DNA from 3 places in the Enterobacter cloacae complex sp. HYC074_NIDB genome. Region 1 is predicted to be linked to each of the others. Evidence: predicted binding sites of a transcription regulator. Region 1 holds the regulator's gene; each other region holds the start of a gene.

Region 1 (2,274 bases):
CATCATCGGCACATCAATGATGTCATTTAGCGCCAGCGACGGGGCAGCCTCAATTTTTGAAAGCGTCAGCAGCTGTTTGACCAGCCCTTCCATGCGGAACGTCTGCTCCCTCATGGTATGCAGCGCTTTCTCACGCGGCGCCCCCTCAAGCGTTTGCTCCTGCATCATCTCCAGGTAGCCCTGAAGCACCGTCAACGGCGTACGCAGCTCGTGGCTGACGTTGGCAAAGAAGTTACGTCTCGCGCCCTCAAGCTGGTGCATCTGGGTAACGTCCCTCGCCACCATCAGCCACTGCCGATCGCTGTAGGGCATCACGCGGATCTCCAGATGGCGACCGTTATTGAGCTTCAGATTGTGCGGGCGCGAAAAATCCCGCTTTTTCAGATACAGCGTGAACTCGGGATAGCGCAGAAGGTTGAGGATGTTCTGACCGTTATCATCCGGCCAGCGCAGGCCCAACAGCTGTTGCGCGAGGCCATTACACCAGAAGATGGTCCCTTCTTCCGTCGTCAGGATCACCGCGTCCGGCAGCGACTCCGCACCGCTACGAAAGCGTTTGATCAGGCTTCCCAGCTCACGACGGCGCTTTTTATTACGCATCTGCATCTGGTGCAGGCCGTAGAGAAGCGGTTCCCAGCTCCCGCTTCCCGGCGGAGGTGTCATACTTCTGTCGACCCACAGCCACCAGGAAAGACGCAGTAAATTCCAGAAATGCCAGACGAGCAATCCCGTCACGGCCACCAGTAAAAACCACGGCAGATAGCCAAAGATAGCCCCCAGAATGAGGGCCGGAATACAGCATAAGATCAGTTCAAAGACGAGCCTTTTCCATGACAGACGTTCCAGCACGCGTCACACTCCTGTCATTGTTCAGAAACGGGTCGAGAAGCGATAACCCGTGCCGCGGACCGTCTGTACCATGCGATCGTGGCCGCTCAGTTCCAGTGCTTTACGCAGGCGGCGAATATGGACGTCAACCGTTCGGTCTTCGACATAGACGTTAGTTCCCCAGACGTTATTCAGCAACTGTTCGCGGCTGTAAACGCGCTCCGGGTGTGTCATAAAGAAGTGCAGGAGTTTAAATTCGGTGGGGCCCATATCGAGGGGATTTTCACCGGTCATGACCCGGTGCGAGGTAGGATCCAGGCTCAGCCCCTGCATCTCAATCACCTCTTCCACCGCCATCGGTGAAATACGGCGCATCACGGCTTTGATACGCGCCACCAGCTCTTTCGGGGAGAACGGTTTGGTGATGTAATCGTCCGCGCCGGTTTCCAGACCGCGCACGCGATCCTCTTCCTCGCCGCGCGCCGTCAGCATCACCACCGGGATATCACGGGTCATCGCCTCGCGTTTGATATGCTTGATAAACTGCAATCCGGAACCGCCAGGCAGCATCCAGTCCAGCAGGATCAGATCGGGCCAGGGTTCATTCAGCTGGTTCACCGCGCTGTCATAATCTTCCGCTTCAACCGGCTGGAAGCCATTTTGTTCAAGCACGAAGCACACCATTTCACGGATCGGAGCTTCATCTTCTACGACCAGAATACGTCTCGCCATACTTTGCCCTGTCTTATCGTATTTAAGTTACAAGTCTGTAATGCGGCGTCATTATGCGTCAGATTTATGACAGATTTATGAAAAACATTACCACTATAAATGGCAAACTGTTGTTTTATTACAGCGGTTATTTTCCGTTCCCCAAACGTTTATAATCCTGCTTTCTTATTATTGCCACGGATCTTTTATGCGCATACTTCACACCTCAGACTGGCACCTGGGTCAAAATTTTTACAGCAAAAGCCGCGCCGCGGAACATGAAGCGTTCCTGAACTGGCTGCTGGAGACGGCTCAGGCTCACGAGGTGGACGCGATTATTGTGGCGGGCGACATTTTTGATACCGGATCGCCGCCGAGCTATGCGCGTGAGCTATACAACCGTTTTGTGGTCAACCTCCAGCAAACCGGTTGTCACCTGGTGATTGTCGCCGGAAATCATGACTCGGTGGCGACGCTGAATGAATCCCGCGATATTCTGGCGTTCCTCAATACCACCGTGGTGGCCAGCGTCGGGCACGCGCCGCAGATCCTGAAAAAACGCGACGGCACGCCGGGCGCGGTGCTGTGCCCAATCCCGTTTTTACGTCCGCGAGATATCGTGCAAAGCCAGGCGGGTCTGTCCGGCAGCGAAAAACAGCAGCATCTGTTGCAGGCCATCACCCGCTATTATCACCAGCAGCATACGGAAGCCTGCGCCCTGCGCGGCGATCAGGC
Region 2 (2,274 bases), 380 kb from region 1:
GCGCCGTCTACCAGCGTGTGGTTTGGACGACCGTCTTTGCCATCAACGCTCACGTGGCGGTAGCCCACTTTCAGCGTAACCGGTTTGACCGGGGTCCAGCTTACGCCGCCGTTAGCTTCAACGTAGTTCTTCACGCTGTTGTTCAGTCCGTCTGGCGCAACGTAGCCTTCACCGAATACCCTGATGCTGTCGGTCAGGGCAACGTTCACACCGCCGCCGACCGGGAACGCCACGCCGTTATCGCCTTTCTTCGGGCCAACGTAGAGGGCCTTAGCGCCTGCGTTCAGCATTACCGGGCCGACTTCGAAATTGTAGCCTGCGCCCACGCCACCGGTCGTGGTGCCGTCGTCGGTGTTTTTCAGCCAATTACCTTCGGTGTAAAGACCGGAGGTTGATTTGCCCATTTCCACATTCAGATTGGTAAAGTTTTTACCCTGCTCAATGCTGCCGCCCATTGCCAGTGCGGAGCCCGATACGGCGGTGAGAGCGGAAAGGATGAGAACGTTAAGCTTTTTCATGCGTGTTTCCTCGTCATCAAATTAATCTGAGGGCACCTTAACAAGGGATGTTTATGACTGCAAATGTGATGGGTATCGCAGTTTTATGCTGTTTTTGTTGGGTTTTTTAATCTTAAATGTTGATGAGATGTTTTTATGGCAGATCGTCAATCCTCAATCCATTCGTGTTTAGGGAAAGTTTATATTTTTGGCTAAACGTTTAATGAACGAGGCGAAGAAAGCCGTTTGAGGTGAATTAATTAAGTTTCTAATAATTTCCAAAAGTATTTCGGCTGTCACAGATCAAGACAGAGGTTTACATTTCTGGTGATTGCTATACGTATTTCTTTGCCGATCCGCTGTCTTTTCATGTCATTTTTCTGACACGTTTCTTCATTACGTTGTTGGCTTCACTTACTGGATGCTAACAATATGAAAAGAAAAATTATTCCTGTGCTTATCGGTTGTGCGCTCTCTTTCTCTGGCCTGGCTGCGCAGCCTACCGCTGAGCGCTATGTCGTCAGCTTCCCTGACGGCTCCCATGTGAAATACAGCGGCGCGTTTGCCGATGCGTTCCCGAACGGGCTCCCGGTGGGGATGGGTTCTGGCCTGCTGTTTACGGGCAAGCAGGGCGATGCGCTGACGTTTGCGACCGTGACCGATCGCGGTCCTAACGCGGATTCGCCAAAAATGGGGAAAAACGATGCCAAAATCTTTGTTACCCCGGATTTCGCCCCGCTGCTGATGACGATCCGCGTGCAAAACGGTAAAGCGGAGGCCGTGGACGCGCGACCGCTGCATGACGATAAAGGCGAGATCAACGGCCTGCCACTGCAAAGCGGTGTGATTGGTTCCACCAATGAAGTGGCGTTCAGCGACACCTTAAAAGTACTGAAAGGCGATAACCGCGGGCTGGATACGGAAGGCATCACGCCGGACGGGAAGGGCGGCTACTGGCTGTGCGATGAGTATGGCCCGTTCCTGATTAACGTCGACAGTAAAGGGAAAATCCTCGCGATCCACGGTCCGCAGGCGACGCAAGGGGAGAAATCCATCGCGGGCGGTCTGCCAAACGTTATCAAATGGCGTCAGGCAAACCGGGGCTTTGAAGGCCTGACCCGCATGCCGGACGGACGGATTATTGCCGCCGTGCAAAGCACACTGGATATCGACGGGAAGAGCAAAAAACAGGCGCTGTTTACCCGTCTGGTGAGCTTCGATCCGGCGACCGGGAAAACCGCGATGTACGGCTACCCTGTCGACAGCACGGCCTACAGCAAAAACAGCGACGCCAAAATCGGCGACATAGTGGCGCTGGATAACCACACCATCCTGCTGATTGAACAGGGTGAGGATAAAAATGACGCAATGCGTAACCTCATCTACAGGGTGGATCTGAGCAAGGCGAGCGATCTGGCCGCCTTCGACAAGCCGGGCGAATACCCGGAGTTTGACGATGAGAAAACGCTGGCGCAGCGCGGCATTACACTTGCTGAAAAAACGCAGGTGGTCGATCTGCGTGCGCTGGGCTGGCAGCAGGAAAAGGCCGAAGGGCTGGCGCTGATTGACAGCAAAACGCTGGCGGTAGCGAACGATAACGATTTTGGCGTGAAGGTAGCGATGCAAAACCCGGTAGAGGGCAAGAAGCTCAAGGATTATCGGGTGAACGCGGAAGGCAAGCTGACGCTGGATGATAAACCGGTGGAAACCACGCTCAGCGTGAAGCCGCTGAAGAAGCCGGAGTCCGACAGCGAGCTGTGGATTGTGACGCTGCCGG
Region 3 (2,274 bases), 1.0 Mb from region 1:
CAGTGTGCCAGCACGCATGGTCTGCGGATACATATTGCGAAGCTAAAGGCGGTACACACCACAGCATACTTTCGTTTTCCGGCACTACGCTCAGCGCCTCACAGAATAAAGCTGGCCAGACAATTAGCAAACAAGTAGATAACGGTGGTCAGTATGAAGGGGTATGCCACTGTAATCGCGATTATAACTATGTTTACTTTACAGCCAAAGATAACCCCGCCTTGCAGAAAAGCGTCAGCCGAAATAAAGTGCAATATTATGTATTAGATGAGTATTTAGATGTTGGATTGTCGATCATGATCATGGGGCGCGGTTATATCAACGTTCCCTTTGAGGACCGGCCTAACAACCCCAGTGGTTATTACAACTGCGTTAATTCCCTTAATACGACCACCTTTACAAGCGGTTCCGACGCAACCATTTATTTTTATGTCAAAGAACCGTTTATCGGCACCGTTACTATTCCGTTGACGTTACTCGCTTCGCTGTATGCTAATACTTCTAGTGTATTAGCCACCGACTATGGCAATAAACTGGCTGATGTTTTTATTCAAGGGGATATTACCGCGCCGCAGGAGTGTGAAGTTAACGGCGGTCAAATCATTGAAGTGGATTTTGGTAAAATCTCTGCGTCTTCATTTTCATCTGTAGCGGGCACTGGCCTTTCCGATAAGAAAATACCCATCAAGGCGTCGGTAAGATGCACTGGGATGAGCTCAGGGCAAGATGTTGAAGTTTCACTCCATGCCACCCAGGCAGGCGCGTTTTCAACCATGATTGAGACAACAAACCAGGATGTGGGTATTAAGGTCTACGACGAGTTTAATCAAGAAGTGGATGTTAACGGCGGACGCATGGAAACGGACATGGGAACCCGTTCTCGACTGGGTGTGGAGACGGGTGAGTTTAATTTTTCTGCTGCGCCGGCGAGCGCGACGGGAGCCAGGCCTGAGCCAGGAACGTTTACCGCGACTGCCACCATTACGATGGAAATTAAAAACTGATTCGTCAACGGCTGTTTATGACAGCCGTTGTCATATTACGCTTTTTGAACCAGACTAAACATGCTTATTGTGACAATTTTATGGCAGGGGGTTGAATATATAATTATCATTTTCAATGACTTATATCCAACGCCTTGATTGTCATAAAACTGTCATATTTCGTACATTTATCTGTCACCTGTTTGTCCTATTTTGCTCATCGTAGCCACTTAAACAATGATTTACGAAATCCTTGCAGGAGACATTATGAAAGTTATGCGTACCACTGTCGCAACTGTTGTCGCCGCGACCTTATCGATGAGCGCTTTCTCTGCCTTCGCAGCAGCAAGCCTGACTGGCGCTGGTGCAACCTTCCCTGCGCCGGTGTATGCCAAATGGGCGGATACCTACCAGAAAGAGACCGGTAACAAGGTCAACTATCAGGGTATCGGCTCCTCCGGTGGCGTAAAACAAATTACCGCGAATACCGTTGATTTCGGCGCATCCGACGCTCCGCTGTCTGATGAGAAACTGAATCAGGAAGGCCTGTTCCAGTTCCCGACCGTGATCGGCGGCGTTGTGCTGGCTGTTAACATCCCTGGCCTGAAATCAGGCGAGCTGGTGCTGGACGGCAAAACCCTGGGTGACATCTACCTGGGCAAAATCAAAAAATGGGATGACGAAGCCATCACTAAGCTGAACCCGGGCGTTAAGCTGCCTTCGCAGAATATCGCGGTGGTTCGTCGTGCTGACGGCTCTGGCACCTCTTTCGTGTTCACCAGCTATCTGGCGAAAGTGAACGAAGAGTGGAAATCTAAAGTCGGTTCCGGCTCTACCGTTAACTGGCCAACCGGTCTGGGCGGTAAAGGCAACGACGGTATCGCAGCCTTCGTACAGCGTCTGCCTGGCTCTATCGGCTACGTAGAGTACGCCTACGCTAAGCAGAACAATCTGGCCTACACCAAACTGGTTTCTGCCGACGGCAAACCGGTTAGCCCGACCGAAGAGAACTTCGCCAACGCCGCCAAAGGCGCTGACTGGAGCAAATCCTTCGCTCAGGACCTGACTAACCAGAAAGGTGAAGACGCGTGGCCAATCACCTCTACCACCTTCATTCTGGTTCACAAAGAGCAGAAGAAACCAGAGCAGGGCGCAGAAGTGCTGAAGTTCTTCGACTGGGCATACAAAAACGGCGGCAAACAGGCTAATGACCTGGATTACGCCAGCCTGCCAGACAGCGTGGTTGAGCAGATTCGTGCTGCATGGAAAACCAACGTGAAAGACAGCAGCG

What was found. Region 1 encodes PhoB, which activates phosphate uptake and scavenging genes when phosphate is short. Its sites were predicted from a motif close to CTGTCATAAAACTGNCNNAT; they were not measured.
Region 2: the regulator PhoB is predicted to act here: its motif matches at 865-884, upstream of O1724_RS03270 (esterase-like activity of phytase family protein).
Region 3: the regulator PhoB is predicted to act here: its motif matches at 1,143-1,162, upstream of pstS (phosphate ABC transporter substrate-binding protein PstS).

Annotation. Positions count from the first base shown of each region.
Region 1 is NZ_CP114214.1:1,051,794-1,054,067, reverse strand. Features, by position in the region: gene phoR (phosphate regulon sensor histidine kinase PhoR) at 1-849, opposite strand, end outside; gene phoB (phosphate response regulator transcription factor PhoB) at 871-1,560, opposite strand; gene sbcD (exonuclease subunit SbcD) at 1,748-2,274, shown strand, end outside.
Region 2 is NZ_CP114214.1:672,705-674,978, forward strand. Features, by position in the region: gene O1724_RS03265 (YfaZ family outer membrane protein) at 1-518, opposite strand, end outside; gene O1724_RS03270 (esterase-like activity of phytase family protein) at 930-2,274, shown strand, end outside.
Region 3 is NZ_CP114214.1:19,595-21,868, forward strand. Features, by position in the region: gene O1724_RS00095 (fimbrial protein) at 1-1,004, shown strand, start outside; gene pstS (phosphate ABC transporter substrate-binding protein PstS) at 1,251-2,274, shown strand, end outside.